Regions from separate parts of the Paenibacillus intestini genome, predicted to be linked through region 2. Evidence: riboswitches for the same ligand, from Rfam matches in the RefSeq annotation. Region 2 holds a riboswitch; each other region holds the start of a gene.
What was found. Region 2 has a riboswitch for S-adenosylmethionine ahead of J2T16_RS19960 (methionine ABC transporter ATP-binding protein). Riboswitches for the same ligand answer to the same signal wherever they lie in the genome.
Positions count from the first base shown of each region.

Region 1: it holds a riboswitch for S-adenosylmethionine, as region 2 does, so the genes downstream of both, metA (homoserine O-acetyltransferase MetA) here and J2T16_RS19960 (methionine ABC transporter ATP-binding protein) in region 2, are expected to answer to the same signal.
Region 3: it holds a riboswitch for S-adenosylmethionine, as region 2 does, so the genes downstream of both, mmuP (S-methylmethionine permease) here and J2T16_RS19960 (methionine ABC transporter ATP-binding protein) in region 2, are expected to answer to the same signal.

Region 1 is NZ_JAURUN010000002.1:913,931-920,931, forward strand. Features, by position in the region: gene mqnC (cyclic dehypoxanthinyl futalosine synthase) at 1-720, opposite strand, end outside; gene J2T16_RS09160 (trans-sulfuration enzyme family protein) at 963-2,144, opposite strand; gene J2T16_RS09165 (aminotransferase class I/II-fold pyridoxal phosphate-dependent enzyme) at 2,141-3,325, opposite strand; gene metA (homoserine O-acetyltransferase MetA) at 3,350-4,267, opposite strand; SAM riboswitch class I at 4,394-4,518, opposite strand; gene J2T16_RS09175 (hypothetical protein) at 4,730-4,978, opposite strand; gene corA (magnesium/cobalt transporter CorA) at 4,977-5,912, shown strand; gene J2T16_RS09185 (HRDC domain-containing protein) at 6,022-7,001, opposite strand, start outside.
Region 2 is NZ_JAURUN010000008.1:62,533-69,533, reverse strand. Features, by position in the region: gene J2T16_RS19975 (DUF2167 domain-containing protein) at 41-901, shown strand; gene J2T16_RS19970 (MetQ/NlpA family ABC transporter substrate-binding protein) at 977-1,813, opposite strand; gene J2T16_RS19965 (methionine ABC transporter permease) at 1,854-2,513, opposite strand; gene J2T16_RS19960 (methionine ABC transporter ATP-binding protein) at 2,513-3,547, opposite strand; SAM riboswitch class I at 3,669-3,808, opposite strand; gene J2T16_RS19955 (Cthe_2314 family HEPN domain-containing protein) at 3,980-4,699, opposite strand; gene J2T16_RS19950 (COX15/CtaA family protein) at 4,964-5,851, opposite strand; gene J2T16_RS19945 (thioredoxin family protein) at 6,324-6,668, opposite strand; gene J2T16_RS19940 (DUF2515 family protein) at 6,810-7,001, shown strand, end outside.
Region 3 is NZ_JAURUN010000010.1:177,571-184,571, forward strand. Features, by position in the region: gene J2T16_RS23135 (ABC transporter permease) at 1-382, shown strand, start outside; gene mmuM (homocysteine S-methyltransferase) at 516-1,592, opposite strand; gene mmuP (S-methylmethionine permease) at 1,589-2,983, opposite strand; SAM riboswitch class I at 3,076-3,177, opposite strand; gene J2T16_RS23150 (Ger(x)C family spore germination protein) at 3,315-4,517, opposite strand; gene J2T16_RS23155 (GerAB/ArcD/ProY family transporter) at 4,514-5,614, opposite strand; gene J2T16_RS23160 (spore germination protein) at 5,700-7,001, opposite strand, start outside.

The DNA.
Region 1 (7,001 bases), on a different contig from region 2:
CTCATCCTGCGCTTCACGTACACGCATCAGATGCAGCGCACGCTCTTCCATGGATTCACCCAGACCAATAACCATCGTAGCGGTTGTATTCATACCGATTCGGTGAGCAGTCTGCATCACATCCATCCAGTCGCGCCATGAACCTTTCAGACGGCTGATTTTGCGGCGTGTACGGTCATCAAGAATCTCGGCTCCGCCACCTGGCAAGGAGTCAAGTCCCGCATCGTGAATGGCACGCACTACCTCTTCCAGCGTAAGACCATCGGATACTTCAACCATTTTCATAATCTCGGCTGGTGAGAAAGAGTGCATCGTAATATTCGGGAAACGTTCCTTGATCGCTTTCAACAAGTCCGTATAATAGCTGAAAGGCAGATTTGGATTCGTTCCACCTTGCATCAGAATTTCGGTTCCGTTGACATCTTCAGTTTCCTTGATTTTCTGGAAAATCACTTCATCCGGAAGCACATAACCTTCTTCTGAACCAGGTCTGCGGTAAAAAGCACAAAAACGGCAGTATACGTCGCACACATTCGTGTAATTGACGTTACGCCCAATAACAAATGTTCTGTATGGTTCAGGGTGCATACGTTTCATGATTACATTGGCAGCTGCCCCGATTTTGTCCACTTCGTCTGATTCAAATAACTGAATTGTGTCTTCCAAGTCTAAACGTTCGCCCCGAAGGGCTTTATCTAAGATACGGTCTACCGTACTCATCGTAAAAAAGCCTCCCTCGTAAAGAGAAAATAATACGACGATCACTCCCGGCTTGTTAGCAAAAAGCAAGTCGTGGCTGTAACATCGCATTTCTGTACTCCACATATCGTAACACAGGTTACATGTGAAAAAAAGCACCTTATGAAAAGGTGCTTATAAAATAAGTTAAAATTTTGACATATGAAAACCGTTTGAATGCTAGCTGCATCCGATTTTAACGTGCACCTATTTAGTCGTTCAATTTATAGCGTGGCTTGCAACGCTTGCTCGAGATCAGCAATCAGATCATCAATATCCTCAAGCCCTACAGAGAAACGCAGCAACCCATCGGTAATTCCACGCTCATGTCGAACTTCCGCAGGCATAGCTGCATGAGACATCATCGTTGGGTACGAAAGAATGCTCTCCACTGCTCCCAAACTTACAGCGACAATGGGTAGTTTCACCTGATTCAGGACAGCTTTTGCACGATCACCTGAACCGACGTCAAACGATACTACGGCTCCGTAACCTGTCGACTGACGCTCATGCGCTTCACGGCCCGGATGATCCTCAAGTCCAGGGTAATACACGGCTGTTATATCCTGACGCCCTTTGAGCCATGTGGCCAGTTTTGCAGTACTCTGTTCACTGTGAGCCATCCGCGCACCCAGGGTCTTCATCCCACGCATCAGAAGCCAAGATTCCTGAGCTCCGAGAACGGTACCTAGTCCGTTTTGCAACTGTTTCAATTGTCTGCCCAGCTCGTCTGTACGCGCAACAGCCAGACCAGCCAGCACGTCACTGTGACCACCGAGAAACTTCGTAGCACTATGTACAACGATATCTACGCCGAGCTCAATAGGACGCTGATAGTACGGTGTCATAAACGTATTATCCAGAATGGTAATCAGATCATGCTCCTTGGACCAGGACGTAACTGCGGCAATATCCGTAATCTTCAAGGTCGGATTGGAAGGTGTTTCCATGTATACGGCCTTCGTGTTAGGCTTGATTGCTGCTTTGACTTGTTCAATGTCGGTCATGTCAACAAAAGTAGTCTCAATCTGCATCCGACTTAGTATCGTTGTGAGTAGACGATATGTCCCACCGTATACATCTTCCGTTACGATTATATGATCCCCTGCGGAGAACATCATGAACACACTGGAGATTGCAGACATCCCTGACGAGTATGCAAATCCGCGTACCCCGCCCTCAAGCAACGCGATGTAATCTTCCAGAGCCTGGCGAGTCGGATTACCTGAACGGCTATAATCATGTTGCGGCGGATTAAAGATATCAAAGTGATGGAACGTGGAAGCTTGATAAATCGGTACACTTGAGGCACCTGTTGTTTTATCAATTTCATCTCCAAAGTGAAGCAGCTTGGTGTCAAACTTCAGCTCCGACGTACTGGGCTTATGGTTACTCGATTCACTCATGAGGTTACGCCTCCTTCAACTTCCTGCTGTGCTGCCAGCAATGCTTCATTCAGATCCGCGATCAAATCTTCTGCATGTTCGATGCCTACCGAGAAGCGAAGCAGACGATCGTCCACACCTACAGCGTCACGAATTTCAAGCGGAATATCCGCATGGGTCTGCACCGCAGGATAGGTCATGAGTGATTCTACACCACCGAGACTTTCTGCAAATGCAATCAATTGGATATGACGCAGCAATGGCTCAACATAACGTGCATCCTTCACTTTAAACGAAAAAATGCCTGTATTGCCGGAAGACTGCTTACGCTGAACTTCATATCCAGGATGATCGGACAAACCAGGGTGGAATACTTCAGCTACAGCCGGATGTTCCAAGAGGAACTTCGCAATGGTAAGTGCGTTATATTCATGACGCTCCATGCGAAGAGCCAGTGTTTTCATCCCTTTCATCAATTGATATGAATCACTCGGTGATAACACAGCTCCAATGGAGTTATGAAGGAACGCCATCTCGGCAGACAAGGCTTCACCTTTGGTGATGATCAATCCAGCGAGCACATCATTATGTCCGCCCAGATATTTAGTCGCACTATGGATGATAATATCGGCACCAAGTTCAATCGGACGCTGGAAGAATGGAGTCAGTAGCGTATTATCTACAATGGTTAATAGATTGTGTTTTTTCGCCCAAGAAGCAACAGCTTGAATGTCCGTAATCATCATGAGCGGATTAGTTGGTGTCTCGATGAAAACAGCCTTCGTATTCGGCTGACGGATGTTCTCCAATGCTTCCAGATCGTTCGTATCTACATAACTTGCAGTTACACCGAACCGGGACAAAATCCGTTCCAACAGGCGATATGTACCGCCATACAGGTCTAGAGAAACAATCAGGTGATCCCCTTGGCCGAACATCGCAAAGATCGTTTGCAGTGCTGCCATGCCCGAGCTACAGGCAAAACCCGCATCACCGGACTCTAGAGCCGCTGCTGCTTCCTCTAATACTTTGCGCGTTGGGTTTGTTGTACGGATGTAATCAAACCCCGTGCTTTGTCCCAGCTTCGGGTGACGAAACGCAGTGGATTGATAGATCGGAAAGTTAACAGCACCTGTTACGGGTTCATTGATGGACCCAATTTGAGCTAAACGGCTTTCAATTTTCAACTTGTTATCTTCCATTACTGCATCCTCCTGTAATCTTGATTAGATTTGTGGGCCAATATCGTAAGGGGTTTCCTGATACACATAGTAATTGAGCCAGTTAGAGAATAATAAGTTAGCGTGTGCACGCCATGTAGCCGGAGGTATCCGAGAAGGATCGTCCTTTGGATAGTAGTACTTCGGCAGCGCGATGTCCAATCCCTTGGCAACATCACGGTCATATTCCCATTTCAATGAAAACGGATCATACTCGGCATGTCCTGTGGCAAAAATTTGCTTACCGTCCTTGGTGGCAACCAGGAATACCCCTGCTTCTTCGGACTCAGCCAAAATTTCGAGTTTATCATTTTTCTCAATATCCTCGCGTCGTACCTCCGTGTGACGGGAGTGTGGAACGTTGAACACTTCATCAAATCCACGCAGTATTGGAACATGAGGTTTGTTGATCGTATGCGGGAATACGCCAAAACACTTTTCATCCAGCGGAACTTTGGGTACATCAAAATGGTGGTATAGACCTGCTTGAGAAGCCCAACATATATGCATCGTCGAAGTTACATTCGTTTTGGTCCATTCAAAGATTTCCTGAATCTCTTCCCAATAATTCACGTCCTCAAAATCCATTTGCTCTACCGGTGCACCGGTAATGATCATCCCGTCAAAACGGCGATGCTGGATCTCATCAAATGTTTTATAAAAGAGATCCAGGTATTCTTGAGATGTGTTCTTGGAAGTATGGGATTTGGGGTGTACCAGCACAACATCCACTTGAATCGGTGTATTACCTACCAGACGAAGCAATTGCGTTTCCGTCGTTTCCTTCGTAGGCATCAGATTCAGTATGGCGATCCGGAGCGGACGAATATCCTGCTTGTATGCGGATGATTCGTCCATGACGAAAATATTCTCGCTCTCAAGCACTTCTTTGGCTGGTAATGTGTCTGGAATTTTAATTGGCATAGTGAGTTGACTCCTCCTTTTTCATGGGTCGCATCTGGTGCGAAAATCACGCTCTGAGAAGCTCTGCATATGACAAAGACCTCTCTCGGATTCCGAGAAAGGTCATATGTAAACAGATATGCGCCTCTCTCATCTCTCAGTTACAACAGCATCACAAGGATGCTTGGTCGCTGCAAGAATTAGCACCGTGCGTTATATCGCCGGTTGCCGGGTTTCATCGGGCTGGTCCCTCCACCTACTCTTGATAAGATTTCGCTGTATTCAATTTTAATTCAGATATATTAACTTTTACTTTAAAACATTACTGCCCTCACGTCAAGAACCAGTTGATTGGTTTTGAACCTAAACTCGGAACCGTTCATCATCCGTTGTCATACACTGCCTCAGAGCGTGAAATAGACACATTTTTGCGCTTGAAAGCACCCTAGACCAGCGGTATACTAGACAAGTGTTTATAAGCCCTTATGTGAGAGGTGACATATTAAATGGATGGCGACCCGAGGCCCAACTGGCAGTCGAATTCCGAACAACTGCATAGAGAATTGACATCAGCATGTCGGCAGCGGGACGTTTCTTCCGTTTGATTATAGATTGATGACGCAGTACAGTCCTCATAACAGGCTCCGCTGCCGACCGGCTGATCTGTTCTTTTGCGCCCATATTAACGATGAAATCCGCCAAGACGGCGGGTGCACAAGGAGTAGATAACATGAAAATCCGGTTGGTTAACAACGGTGTATTTATCCCGGTGGATGACATTCAGCAAGCGCTGACTCCACCAGCAGAAGGGTTCTACTGGATTGATGCGGACGTGGACGATTTGGCTGTACTTCAGCCGCTGTTCTCCATGCATGATCTGGCTGTTGAGGATTGCTTGAGTGATGAAGAACAGCGTCCGAAGATTGAGATTTATGAGAACCATTATTTTATCGTGATTAATAGCATTCGTTTTGATGATGAAGAGATCTTCCTGCGTGCAGTCAATCTCTTTCTCGGTAGACATTTTATCATTACGGTTACCAAACAAAAGATCAGCGAACTACGTACATTGAAGCCGATTCTCTGGGAACAGGAAATCAGCAGTCCAGATCGTCTCCTCTACTTGCTTGTTGACTTGATTGTGGACAATTACTTCACCGTTGGTGATCGAATTGAAGCGCGAATTGAGAAACTTGAGGAAGACATTCTGATGCATACCAAAAAGTCACATCTGAATGAGATTATCGGTCTGCGAAGCGAGATTTTGTGGCTGAAGAAAGTACTGGGACCTCAAAAAGAGGTCATTAATACACTCAACAAAAAAGATCTGCGTCTCATTGATGATCAGCTGCAAAAATATTTCAGCGACATTTACGAGAACGCCGTAAAAATATCGGAAACCTTTGAAACGTACCGCGATCTGATGGGCAACTTGCGAGAAGCCTATCAGTCCAGTATCGCTAACCGCGCGAATGAGATCATGCGTGTGTTTACCGCCATCACCACCGTGTTCATGCCTCTGACCGTTATCACCGGTATTTATGGAATGAACTTTGACAACATGCCCGAATTACACTGGAAATACGGGTATTATGCTGTTATCGGCCTGATGATTACACTCGGTCTGACGATGTTCTTTATTTTCCGTAAAAAAGACTGGATCTGAAACGACCGCTCTATCCGCTATATCATACCATTTAAAGAATAAGACGAAGCGCTCCTTCACAGGGACGACTTCGTCTTTTTTAATATCACCGCCTCACGGCGTATTTTAGCTAACCAACATTACGCTCTGTTTCAGTATGTCTCCGAAAACGGATGCGAATCATCCGTAACCGTTCATACACTTGCTCCAAGCTCCCTCCTTCAGGGCGCTCTCCTCCGTAAACTTTATGTAACACAGGCTTCAGAAATGTATCTCCTAACTCCTCATATGCGTTCCATACCGCCTCTTGTTCAGTCTCAGGCATAACGGCCAGTTCTACATCCAGCAATGAATCCGTGTCATACCCTTCCAGATCCAATGTTTCGAGCAGTTCGATTAATTCACGCCGTGATAGACCAGATCGATTCACGATCTCTTCTAAGGTCTGTCCCTCTTTCATGCCTTCCAGCACGTGCTTACGCGTAATGAATTTATCCAGTTCCTGCTTGTACTTCTGCTCTTTCTGCTTATATAACCAACTTTCGTACTCTTCTTCTTGCAATACGATGTACACCCAGTCTAACGGAAAAGGTCTCGATTGTTCGATTCCACTCATCATTTCAAGCCATTCCAGCCCATATTCTGCTGCTTTGCTCTCACCAACGCCCGGCAGTTGCATCAGCTCATCCATCGTATGTGGAACAAACGCACTGATCAGCCGCAACAAACGATTCGTCGCTACAAAATAAGGAGCCTTCCGATCCGAAGCCGCTTTTTGCCTGCGCCATGTGCATAAATCCTCATACAATTGTTCATTTCCGTATAATTCACTAAAACAATGCAGACGCTGGCCTGCATAACTACGTAGCTTCAGATCCTCATTTTCATTGTACAACCCATGCATCAATGGACGATACCCTTCGCTCATCTGCATGGCAAGTTGATGACGATATATGTGCATCAGCTCTTCCCACGAATGACCTTCATACCAGATCGTATCTTCCCGATCCCCTGCTTCATAACGACTCCATCCCAAGTGCCAAGTATTCTCCTCCTCGCCAATCCATAACTGGGCAATCTGTTCATGCTGATCAAACACTCTGGATAATT
Region 2 (7,001 bases):
TTGTAAATTGCTGCTTACATCGTCTGAAAGGATTAATGAAATGAAAAAGTTATGTATCCCCTTCGTCTTCACCTTGCTTCTCCTTACCTCGCTTCCATTTTCAACCATGAAAGTTGCTGCAGAAAATTTTGGTTCAGCCGATGGATTTGAATGGCAGAGTGGCCCTACAACAGTATCTTTGGAGGATATAGCTTCAGTAAACGTACCGGAAAATCTCGTTTTTTTTGATAAAGAAAATACCAAGAGGTTTATGAAAGAAAATCCTCCTCCTCCGAACGGTACTGAAATTGGCTCTCTTTATAACATGAACATGCAGTTGTATTGGAACGTCATTTTTGAATACCACGACATAGGAAATGTCGACGATCATGACAAAAATGAATTAGATGCCGATGAACTCCTGGAAAGTTACAAGCAGAGTCCTGAAGGACAGCATGAGAAAGCGAGCTCAGAAAATCAATCCTCCGTGCTACGTTGGGATGTTGAGCCTGTGTATGAAGAAAGTAAACATCAATTACGCTATTCCATAGGTTTGCGAGATCCTCTACAGGGAGGAGTCGTATATTATAAAGTAAACTTGTTAACACGTGAAGGGTATATTAGCGTCATACTTGTAACTCCAAGTTATTATTTTGAAGAAAGTCGAAAACAGTTTGAAGAAATGGTACTCCAAAATATTAAAATCAAAAACGGTCATACATACCAGGAATATAATGCTTCCCTTGATAAAAAATCAGAGCTTGGTCTCATGCATCTTATTCCGGGCGGTGATGGCATAGCCGCTACCAAGAAAGAGGAACGGCAGACTCTAATCAAAAAAGGCATGATCTTCATTGTTACTGCGTGTGTTGCTGCATTCATCTTCATAAAACTTCGGCGGAAGCCCAGAACTCAGAAATAGTAAAGCCCCGCAGGCCTCTTTAAGAGATCGTGCGGGGCTTTCAGCTATTTAAGATCATGCGCTCGCTTTAACAACTTAAAATGCAGGTTCAACTGCACCTTGGTAACGTTCTTTGATGAATTTTTTCACCGTTTCGGAGTGGAGAGCTTCTGCCAGTTTTTTGATAGCATCCGCATCTTTGTTATCTTCACGGGACACGAGAATGTTAGCATATGGGTTGCCTTGCAGATCTTCGATCAACAATGCATCTTTAGATGGATTGAGGTTTGCTTCCAGTGCATAGTTGGCATTGATAAATACCAGATCGGCTTCATCCAGCTGACGAGGCATCATGGCTGCATCCAGTTCGATGATTTCCAGGTTTTTCGGATTCGCGGTAATGTCCTGTTTAGTGGATGCGATGTTTGTATCATCTTTGAGGGTGATCAGACCTTTTTTCGCAAGCAACAAGAGTGCACGTCCACCATTCGATGGGTCGTTTGGAATAGCCACTTTAGCGCCATCTTTCAGTTCATCCAGGGATTTAATCTTTTTGGAGTAACCACCGAAAGGCTCAACATGGACTGGAGTCACAGCAACAAGGTTGAATCCGCGCTCTTTGTTCTCTGTATCAAGATAAGGCTGATGCTGGAAAAAGTTTGCGTCCAGTTTCTTATCTGCCAGCTGTTGGTTAGGTTGCACATAGTCGTTAAACGTCACCACTTGTAAACGAATGCCTTGTGCTTCAAGTTCAGGTTTGATGCTTTCCAGAATTTCAGCATGTGGTGTAGGCGAAGCACCGACTTTCAATTCAACGGTACGCGGAGCACCTGCTGCGTTATCCGCACCACTGTCGGATTTCTTGTTGTTGCCGCAAGCTGCGAGCACGGCAATCATCATCAAGCTGAGTAAAATAATAGACCATTTTTTCATCTGTAAAACCCCTTCGCATTTTTATTTTTCAATCTATCTGTTATTTCCGGGTGAAATAAATGACCAGACGATCGCCAATCATCTGTAAGAGCTGAACCAGTATAATCATGGATACAACAGAAATAATCATGATCTCATTCTGATATCGATAGTATCCATAGTTAATGGCCAGTGTACCCAGACCTCCACCGCCGACCATACCCGCCATGGCCGTATAGGACACCAACGTAACGATGGTAATTGTAATTCCGGCAAGCAAGCCAGGTAAAGCCTCAGGTAACAACACCCGTCTGACGATCTGAGCTGTAGATGCCCCCATTGCCTGAGCTGCTTCAATGACACCGCGGTCCACTTCACGTAAAGTATTCTCCACCAGACGTGCAAAATACGGAGCAGCCGAGATAACCAGCGGTGGAATGACACCAAGCACACCTGTAGCGGTGCCCACCAGCGTACGCGTAAACGGAATAAGAGCAACAATTAATATGATGAAAGGTACCGAACGTAAAATATTAACAATAACAGATAATATGATGTAGGTTAGCTTTGAACTAGGTGAAGCCGAACGGCCTGTCATAAACAGAATGACACCAAGGGGCAAACCCAAGAGAACAGTAAACAAACCGGATACAGCAAGAATCTGCAATGTTTCAATGGAGGCCGTACCGACCTCTTCCCAGCGTACTTTGGAAAAATCCATTATCGGAGCACCTCCACATCAAGTCCTTCTGCAGTTAGTTCAGACAAGGTCTGTTCAATCGCAGCGGAGTCACCTTCAAAACGTACCGTCAGTTGACCGTAAGGAACCTGCTTGATTGTAGAGATTGTACCTTGCAGAATAGCGAAATCCACACCTGTTTTACGAACTGTTCTCGACAGAATCGCCTCATAGGTTTTATCTCCAAGAAATGAAACCTTCACTAACTTGGAAGAAACACCTGCTGGCAACTCCGTCCCTGCATTTGCCATAACCGTTTCCTCCAGTGCCAGTCCACCTTCGCTGTCACGTGAGACAAAATCCCGCGTGATCGCATGTTGCGGTTTCAGGAACACTTCCGTCACTGGGCCTTGCTCCACGATGCCACCTTGATGGATAACGGCTACCCGGTCGCAAATGTTCTGGATGACATGCATCTCGTGTGTAATCAGCACAATGGTCAGATTATACTTTTCATTAATATCCAGCAATAACTTCAGAATCGAATTTGTTGTTTGCGGATCAAGTGCCGAAGTTGCCTCATCACAAAGAAGTACACTCGGGTCACTTGCCAGAGCTCTCGCTATCCCTACCCGTTGCTTCTGTCCGCCAGACAGCTGTGCCGGATATTTGCTGCTATGCTGCTCCAGACCAACCAGAGCGAGCATTTCCTTCACCTTGCGATCAATCGCATCCTTAGGTGTGTTGACCAGTTTTAAAGGGAAAGCCACATTGTCGTATACCGTTGCAGAAGACAGCAGATTAAAATGCTGAAAGATCATACCAATCTTGCGTCTTTGCTGCTGTAGTTCACTTTTGCTAAGCTCAGTCAGGTTAATACCATCGACCCAAACCTCACCTTCTGTCGGGCGCTCAAGTAAATTGATACATCGGATCAATGTGCTTTTCCCTGCACCTGAGTGACCAATAACTCCAAAAATCTCACCCTTCTGAATCTTCAGATCAAGGTGTGACAACGCCGTCGTTGTTTTGGCACGTCTGCCATATGTTTTGGTTAATCCAACCAATTCAATCACTAATACTGCTCCTTCCCCATCACCTACATATATCTTTACCCGAAGGAAGGGAAAACTCCCCGTTCTACGCAAAAAAAGAGCCCTTTGCAGATACAAAGATGGCTCTTCACGTGAAATGACCTTCTCATCTGCCAAAATCATGTGCAACATGATTCTGTAGGAATTAGCACCTAACATCAACAAGGATAACCATTCATGTCATCATCGTTGATCGGTTGCCGGGCTTCATCGGGCCTGTCCCTCCGCCACTCTCGATAAGAGAAATATAAAGTTGTAGGATTATATAGTTTCATGTAGTTCGTCAAGTATAATGACCGAACTGCATCAAATGCTGTATTGAAGACACGATTCCATGTAAGATTCGATCTGGAACTCAGTATAATCAAAGTATTCCGATTTGTCAAATAGTATTATTTAAAATCATTGCTATACCTAATGTTTCAAAATCTGTTTACGCCAGATTCGATTGATGTATCGATAGGCCATATTCAGTGTTTCACAGACCATATCTACACCTTGCTGCATCTCGAGAAGATGCTGATCCAGATCCTCCAGCTTCACTTTGCCACGCAACGTCTGATGTAACTGCCACAAATCATCCTGCATTTCCGAATTCATGTAATGAATCTCCATATTACGTCGCTTTCGCAATCTGCTCATCGGTTCTCGGTACGCTTCCTTAATCTTAATTAATTGCTGCGCCAACTCATGATGATCCCGATAATATTCGAATTGCCTCAGAACGGTATAATAGGAGAAATGCACTTTGGTTTTGGATGTATTTAGTTGGAAAACTTCATTCAAGACCGTACCCAATTTGTCCAGAATCGCGAAGCACCGAATAAAGGCATCTTTATAAAAATAAACGTACCGGGCATACTCAGATTTCTCAGCAGAACTCATATCGCGCGTTGAACCTGCAACTACTTTTTTACGAAAATGTGCGGCGGCAAAATAACTCTGCTCCAGTTCATCCAACGAAGAGATTAGTCCCTGTGTCCATACATACAGCTTCCGATAATCATGGTTCGGATCATGATCCACATACATCTGTTTTTCAAAAGACTCCAGTGTAAACGCCATGGTATCCATGGCTTGTTTCAGTTTCCCTTGATTCACTCGTGGCTTTTCTCCCAGTAACGTACGTAGCATAGAAGACCTCCTCTTTCCACTGATGATGCAAAATATATATGTTTTCACAGCTGTTGAACAGCTGAAGATGAATTAAAGCGCTATGTGACGTTCGGTTAATCGTTACAACTTGATTTAGGTTGCCCTGCTACCTCCGACATCAAACAAAAGTCCACCTCTCCAATGATCTACATCACCGGATGGTGGACTTTCCAACATGGCCCAGCGCAGCTTCAGGACAATGTAATAAACTCACTTTTTTTAAACACTAAATTCATAAGCTGTTTAGAAACGGTTCACCGGGCGGTGCAGCTTGTACACAAGGAAGCTCATATAGGTCAAGATACCGAACAGTATAGCGATATCCAGCATATGTGCCAGCGCCACAAACATGTAAACTTCCGGGCGATTAATCGTCCACATCATGAACATACCGATAACCACTTGCAACAGAATTAAAACGACGGATAACACACCGAGTGTCCGCAATTCACGGTTGTCCGGGTGTTTACGGTAAGCAAAATGTCCTAGGATCGCGATTACGATCACGAGTGACACAGCTGCCAGACGATGGGCAAAGGCCACAGCTACCCCGCCAGAAAGTTCAGGCACAATCTGCCCATTACATAGCGGGAATCCGGAACACCCGCCAGCCGAATTCGTATGGCTTACAAATGCGCCTGTATACACGACCAGGTACGTATAGATGGTTGAAAACCAGACCAGGTTACGAAATCCCTTACTAACGCGCGGATACTGGTTCAGACGTTCCAAACCGCCATATCTCGCCTCTTGCCTAATCCCGAGAGCCATCATCAATGAACTGGCAAAAGCAATGAGTGCGAACCCAAAGTGTAGAGCCATGACCGCGGAAGATTGCGAGAACACAACGGCGAAAGCGCCCATGATTCCCTGAATAATCACAAATAAAAGGGTTAGAAACGAGAACAATTGCAAATCACGACGCTGTTTGCCAAAGCGTAAGAAGGCAACAAAAGATGCGATGGACAGTAGTCCTGCCAGTGCGCTGACAGCACGGTGGGAATATTCAATCAGAGAGGCAACAGTATGTGCTGGTACAAGCTTACCGTTACATAAAGGCCACTGTGTTCCGCAGCCAAGGCCCGATTCGGTTTTCGTCACGATCCCGCCGCCAAAGGTAGCCAGGAACATAACGAGACAGGTCAATACGGTTAACCATTTAAACAATGTTAAGTGCTTCAATTTTTTCTCACCCGCTGTTGGTTTAAGATGGCGAAGAAGTTTCTTCGCTTGATAATCAATGCCGATTCATTATTGTTGCTAGTGTTGTTTCCATAAGAAGGCTCATTACAGCACTTGTTTTGTACTTTGACACTAATTTCACAACTAAATCCATTATACCGGATAAAAGCATCATTGACGCCGCGCTTTGTGACAAAATGTTAACGTCTATTAAAATTTTGACCAGCAGGTCATTATATTTCGAATTTATGTATGTAGGCCCCTACCCATCTCGGTAGCCTTAAGCTACTCACCTCAAGCCAAATAAAAACAAGGCAGTCTTAAGCCTGAAGACGGCTCAACCGACAGCCTTGTATTTGCATACCTATCTTACAGTCTACCCTGTCTTGAAGACATTCATTCCCTGCGATGCACTTAGGCCTTACTTGTGAATGGTATTGTAGACCTCAACCGCACGATCCAAAAACTGCTCAATCTCTTCTCTCGACTTACGTAGCTTGTTCACGTAGCGCACCAGTTCACGTCCATCTGTGTAAGCTACAAAACTTGGAATACCCAAAATATTTTGCTCCTGACTTACTGTACCCACCTGATCAACATCCACTTCAATCAGGGTCAAGTCACGTGAATACTTCGTTTCCACCTCAGGCATAAACGGATCGATGTATTTGCAATCCCCGCACCAGTCTGCCTTAAATACGGCCACTGTCAAACGTGGAGATTGAATCGCCACATCAAATTCCGGCTTGGATGTAATCTGTTCCATTGTCACATCTCCCTTTCTGTACCTCGTCTCCCTCTAAGTGAAGCAAATTGGTGATTGGAAGTCAAATGTTCAGCGCATACTTAGAATAACCACAAGTCCTGGCATATCAAACACAGATATTCATGAAAGGATGTTCCATTCATGACTTCCACCAGAAATGACTCTTCGGAAAACCAGCATTCAGGCTCCATTGTACAGATCATTCGCTCCATTCCCGGAGCAGCCCTGGAAGTATGGCGAGGTAAACAAGCCGCCTGGCATGCGTCCGCAAGGCTTAGACATCCTTTGCGTGACCTGAATTGGAACGCAGATACAGCTGCCGCTCTGCAAGCT
Region 3 (7,001 bases), on a different contig from region 2:
GATTGGTCTACTGTTCATCATCGTTACCTTTATGATCATCTTCAGTACCTGCCGGATCAGTATTCGCAAAGAAAACATGACGTATGGCATCTACAAATCAATAGGTATGACATCCAGTAGTATTCGTTCATCTCTCACGTTTGGTATCGCATCGTTATCCCTGATTGGTTCGATGTTTGGTGTTATTGCGGGTGTATACCTTCTTCCCCGGCTACTTGAACAAGTTCTCTCAGGATATGGAATCGTACACCTTCCCTTGGTTCTGAATGGATGGGGCATTCTGCTATTCGCCTGTTTGAGTATATTGGCAGCAGCAATCGGATGCTGGCTGGCATCCCGGGAAATTCGCAAGGCATCACCACGTATGTTAGTTATTGAATAACCTAAAAAAAATCTGAAAAGAGCCCTTACCTATTAAAAAAAGGTAAGGGCTGTTGGAGATTATATAAGTTTTTTAGGTTTATATATATTTTTATGTTCTTATTCAGGTTTGTTCTATAAAAAAATTCGGTCTACTAACTACGCCACTTCTTTGCCAGCTCGCTGATCTGATGCGGTGTTGTCCGGCAGCATCCACCAATAATCTGAGCACCAGCGGCAACCCATTGTTCTGATGCGTCCTTCATGCTTCCGCAGGAACCTTGGCCACTCCATGTTTTGGTCTCGGCATCGTAGGTTTCACCTGAATTCGGGTACACGATGATTGGTTTATCGCAAGCTTGGCGCAGGATACCAATGGCTTCCGTGACCACTTCCATTGGAGCGCAATTCAGGCCGATTGCCGCAATCTGCCGTTCAGAGCCAAATGTCTGTGCGCATACCTCAAGCGATGTTCCCTCGCTGATGCTTGTCCCATCTTTTAATGAAAAAGAAAGCCACGCATAAGCCTCTGGAAACTCCTTAAGCAATTCTACAAGAACACGAGCCTCCTGCAACGAAGGAATCGTCTCGAAGGCCAGAATGTCAGCTCCTGCTTCAATTAGCGCAGCCATGCGAGGTCGGTGAAATGCAGCCAGTGTCTCATCTGATACACCGTAATGTCCCACATATTCCGAACCATCTGCCAGATAGGCACCGTATGGGCCGACAGAGCCAGCAACGACAGGTCGCGGACGACGCAACTTCTCGCCACTAGTGTGTTCACCAGTACGATATTCACTCTGCTCGTTCCCCACGTTCTCGGCTCGTCCCGAAGAAATGTCAACAAGCTGTCCTGTTGAACCTTCAGCTACTGTGGCTCCCTGCACTTCTGCCCATACATCATCTCTGGCCTTCGCCGCCAGTTCCACTGTTTTTCGAATCAGATCCAGGGCAGCCTCTTCTCCGATTCCACGCTTGCGGAAACCCTCCACTGTTGCCTGATAACTGGAGGTAATTGCACAATCTGCCCCTGCTCGGAAATAATCAGCATGCACGTTCACGATAACATCCGGGTTCTCCAGCAACACACGTGCAGACCAGAGCGGGTCATCCAGATCACAGCCATGCTGTTCCAGTTCCGTCGCCAGTGCTCCATCCAGAATCATAATTCGATACTCGTCCAGAATACGTTGAACCACATTTATATCATTCGTTTGCTCACGTTGAGTCATGAAGTCAGCCCTCTTTTCTTCTTCGTACGATCCGTCCAATAATACACGATATAACACAAAATAATGAATGGAATACCACAGTATAAAGCAATCCGCTGTGTTGGGTCAAAAGCGATACCTATGCAGGATGCGAGGCACAATACAAATGAAACGATAGGCACAAATGGATACAGCGGCGTTCGGTAAACCAGGTCTTTCACGTCATGTCCTTCCCGCAGATACTGTCTACGGAACATGTATTGAGACACGCTGATGCTCATCCAGACAACTACCACAGCAAGACCCGAGATGGATACAAGTGTAATATAGACCGTCCCGGGTGCAATGATGCTGGACAGTAAAGCCAGTGCACCACCGGCCATACTAAGCACAAGTGCATTGAACGGCACACCGCGTTTGGTCAACTGGGCAAACCATGGAGAGATGGTTTTTTTATCCGCCAATGACCAGAGCATCCGTGATGAAGCATATAACCCCGAATTCGCTGCGGATAGAATCGCCGTTAAAATAACAAAGTTCATGATGTCGGCTGCATATGGAACACCGATCCGCTCCATGACAGCAACGAACGGACTCTCCAGCACGCTCGCATCTGACATCGGAAGCAATGCTGACAGAATAACAATCGTGCCAATAAAGAAAATAATCAAACGCCACAGCGTGGTGTGAATGGCCTTCGGAATGGTTTTTTCCGGATTTTCCGTTTCGCCTGCGGCAATACCAATCAGTTCCGTACCCGAAAAGGCAAAATTGACCGCCAGCATCGTCATCAGAATCGCAGTTGCCCCGTATGGGAACCACCCAGACGCTGTAATGTTGGAAAAGAACGGAGCCGGTTCAGCATTTGCCATCGGAATAATACCAAACATGGCAGCACCACCAAGAATAATAAAGATGACAATCGTCATCACTTTCACCAAGGAGAACCAAAATTCTGATTCGGCAAAAAGTTTTACCGTGAACGCATTAAACAGGAAGATCATCACGGCAAACAACGCACTCCAGATCCAGACGTTCACAGACGGAAACCAGCGTTGCATAAGCAGTCCTGCGGCTGTAAATTCTGATCCGAGCGCTACGGTCCAAGTAAGCCAGTACAGCCAGGCCACCGTGTATCCTGTCGCTGGTCCAATGTATTTAGCCGCATAACTATGGAATGCACCCGTCTCCGGCATATGCACAGACAGTTCGCCAAGACAGAGCATCACCAGGTACACCACCAAAGCACCGATCAAATAGGACAAAATCGTACCGAGCGGTCCGGCTTGTTGAATGGTATACCCTGAGCTAAGGAACAGTCCTGTTCCTATGACGCCACCAAGAGAGAGCATAACTACATGCCTCGTTTGCATTTTTCGCTGAAATTGGCCTTTATCGTTACTATTCTCCATATAACCTGCTCCCTGCTTCTTCATCCAGAACAAACAAAAAAGACCCACTCTTTCCTGAAGAGTGCGCCGTAACTGACAAATAAAAACAAACGCTCCTATCTATCAGGCTTTCACCCGCTGGAATTAGCACAGTATCCTTCAGATCTGTTGCTGAGGTTTCTAAGGGCCAGTCCCTCCACCTCTCTGGATAAGAAAATGATTTTGTATAACTATATCGACTGCTGCCTGATGTGTCAACATTTAAATAAACACGATAACCGACCCAAGCAGAGCTTTCCATATTCTTGTGCTGAAATTAACACATAAAGTTTTTGCGAACGGGAGTATAGAGCTACTCTGTAGAGGAACCCGGATTTATAATACTCGTTTTAATCTCATAGGTAATAGGTACTGTCGCAAACACTTCATCCCAGTTATCTTTTACCTTTTTCCACGTTTTTGGATAATGGATGCGAATGCTGTCCCGAAAACCGGCAACGTCAGCTTTATACGTATGCTGGAGTTTATAGAGCATTTGATCGATCTGTTGATCTACGATTTTGGCAAAATCCTTCTCCAGTTCCTTCAGATAGGCTCCCTTCTCTTCTTTTTCAGGGGAACGCCAATCCTCCATTAGCCAGCCTTCGGACTCTGCCTTGACGTGAAATGAGATGTCCCCTCGAACTACCTTCGGAATGATTTTTGTGGTCTTTTTCTTAATTTCATAGAGGACAGTGAAGCCTTCTTTACTGTATGTTTTAATGACCCCGCCCGCCTTTTCCTTGGGCTTAATCCAAGATAATGCTTCCAGGTCGGTTTGGCTAAGCTCCCCGATATATTTCGTTGTTTTCGCTTTAAAGATGCTGCCTCCTGAAAATTTATCCTCGCCATCTGCATTCAACACATTTTGAAGCAAAAAGCTGGATCCAGACTGCATCTCCGCATCCAGTTTGGCTAGCGAAACCGGCTCCAGTATCTTATTGGAGATGTACGAATTATTTGTGATACCCGTAAGATAAAAGGCTGGAATCCGGGAAGGATCTCTCGAAGTGAGTACATCCAGCGCACGGTGATGGCTAATCAGCACAAGGCAATTGGGGCGAATATCGTTATCCCGCAGCACAAAATCAAGCAACTGTTGTAGTCCATACTTTTTAGCAATATCTTTGGAAATCACGATAACTTTCAGATGATGTCCAATGAGCGGACGATCTCGGCGTAAGGAAAACTGACGAAATATTTGAAGCAACGAATCCCCGGTAAGTTGTTCATTGGAGTAGGATGATTTTCCAGAAGAAGGTGACCCTCCCTCATCGCTCTGCTGACCACTCGATTTCCCTGGAGCAATCTGAACGGTTGCGGTGACATTATCTTCTTTGGGATAGCCCCCTCTCTGGGCTGCTATTTTTTTCTCAAACTCGGTTTCCTTGCCAACATCAATGCCGAGACCAACATACAGGCTCAAATCCTCAATTTCCCGGCTGCTCCAGCACCCGGAGATCAGACCGAGAATCAGTAACGCAGAGATGATACGCATCCACCGGATTGGAATCATGCATGCTTACCTCCCTTTTTTCGAATAATGCTCAGCAGTAACAATACCAAAGGCATGATGGCAAACAAAACGACAGATGCATTGCCCAGCATGTCACCTAGTGCAAATGTTTCATATACATTTTTGGGAACCATGGCTGCCAAATAGATAAACGGTAGAAGACAGTACATAATGGTCCGCATCTTTTTAGCTTTAAACAGATCACGAATCCCCACAGAAGCGCAATAATGGGTGATGGCAAATGTAGAAAAAATCTGCAAAATCCAGATGACCAGCAATAATGATTCGAAGCGCTCAAAGATCAAACCCTGAATCTCAAAACTTCGAACCAGATCCAGCGTTGGCCAGGTTCTCGTTTTAATTCCATCGAGCGATAAACTGCCAACGACCATAACGACCGTGATCAAATAAATCGATGTAGATATGCCCAGCCCCCAAGTCATGGCCTTATTGCTTTTCTTCGGATTTTGCATATATGCCGTAATGACCAGCATCACTTCATAACCTGTATATGAGAGCAAGGAAGGTTTCAACCCTTTAACAACAGGCATGATGCCCTCTCCAAGTACAGGTCTGAGATTACCGATCTCGAACAACTGATTACTAAGCAAAATTTCCATCACAAATATGACCAAGGTAATCGGCAAAATGATCTCAAACACACGCACGATGACTGGAAGTCCGCCAGAGATCAGATAGATTCCAATCCACATAAACACCATCACAATGGCCCAAGTAGGGGTACGTTCGAGCAGATACATTCCGGTAACGTCAGCCATCACCCGAATTTCGAAGGCGGCAATCACCATAAAATAAAGAATGTTCGCAAAGCCCAGTATGTAAGCAATCGGGCGCCCCGTAATTTCCCGAGTGAATTGGAAAACGGTCTTTTCCGGGAAACGTCGGCATAAGGTCACCAGAATGATTCCCACACCCGTGATAATCAGCCCGGAGAGGAGGATAGAAATCCATACGTCAGGTGTTCCGACAGCTTTGCTGGTTGTCCTAGGCAGTGTCAATATGCCTGCACCAAGCATGTAATTGACGATAATGACCACGGCTTGTGTCGTGCTTATTTTTACTTGGGAGTCATTCACTTCTTAGCACCTCCAGACCATCTGTGGATTGTACGAAACTGGACTGCACAGAACTGCTTTGCACGAAAATCCACTTCAAACTTCATTATTTCTTCCGATCATCATCGGTCGGATTCATCATGGCAGGGCGTCTTCTCATCATGTTAAGCGGAGCGCGGATGACAAAATCCTTCCAATCACTCAAATGATACGGAACCGCTGGCGCGATGTAAGGCACTCCGAAGCTGGATAGTCGAGCCAGATGTGTGCACATCAGCAAGAAGAACATGACCACACCATACAATCCCATCACCGCGGCACTAAACATGGCGGCAAAACGGAGCAAACGGAGCGTTAATCCCGCACTATACACTGGAATGGTGAAGGACGAAATCGCTGTGACCGCTACAACAATAACTAGAAATTGGCTTATAATACCTGCCTGTACTGCTGCCTGACCGATGATCAGACCACCAACGATTCCCATTGCAGGTCCAATAGGTTTGGGCAAACGAATCCCGGCCTCTCTTAGAATCTCAATGGACAGCTCCATAATTAAAGCCTCGATAATGGAAGGAAAGGGTACGCCCGAACGGGTTTCAATAATCGTTAATACCAGTTTCGTTGGAATCAGACCTGGATGGAACGAAATGAAAGAGATATAAAGCGCCGGAGCAAGCAAGGCTAACATAGCCGCCATAAAACGTAGAATTCGAAGGAACGTACTTGGAATCCAGCGTTCATAGTAGTCTTCAGGAGATTGAAGTAGCATGCTGAAGGTGACCGGCACAACCAGAACAAACGGAGTTCCGTCCAGCAAAATAGCTACACGCCCTTCTAGTAAAGCACCGATGACGCGGTCAGGTCTTTCCGTGTTCAGAATCTGCTGGAAAGGACTCAAGGCATCATCTTCAATCAGTTGTTCTACATAACCGGACTCCAGCATCATGTCCATATCAATACTTTTCACCCGTTTCATAACCTCGGTTACGAGTTTAGGGTCGGCAATATCCTGAATATAAGCAATAGCCAAGTCTTTTTTGATCCGGCTGCCCACTTCAAGCTTTTCGATAAACAAACTCTGATCGCTTCCATAACGTCGTAAAATGCCCGTGTTATCACTAAGCTCCTCTGTAAAACCGATACGCGGTCCGCGTAACAGACCTTCCGATAAGGGTTCATCCACCCCGCGCGTCTTTAATCTGGACGTTCCGATCAACATGGCTCCCGGCATGCCATCCACTAGCAAGGCATTTTTGCCCGTTAATACACTTTTTGCAAGCTTCTGTAGAGACTCTGTCTCCTGAACCTCGCTGACGGGAAGAATCTGAGTTTTCAGATACGTGGACAGGAAGCCTGCTTGTTCAGGATGAAGGAAGCTTTCCTGTTTGAGTTCAGGTATTCCCTT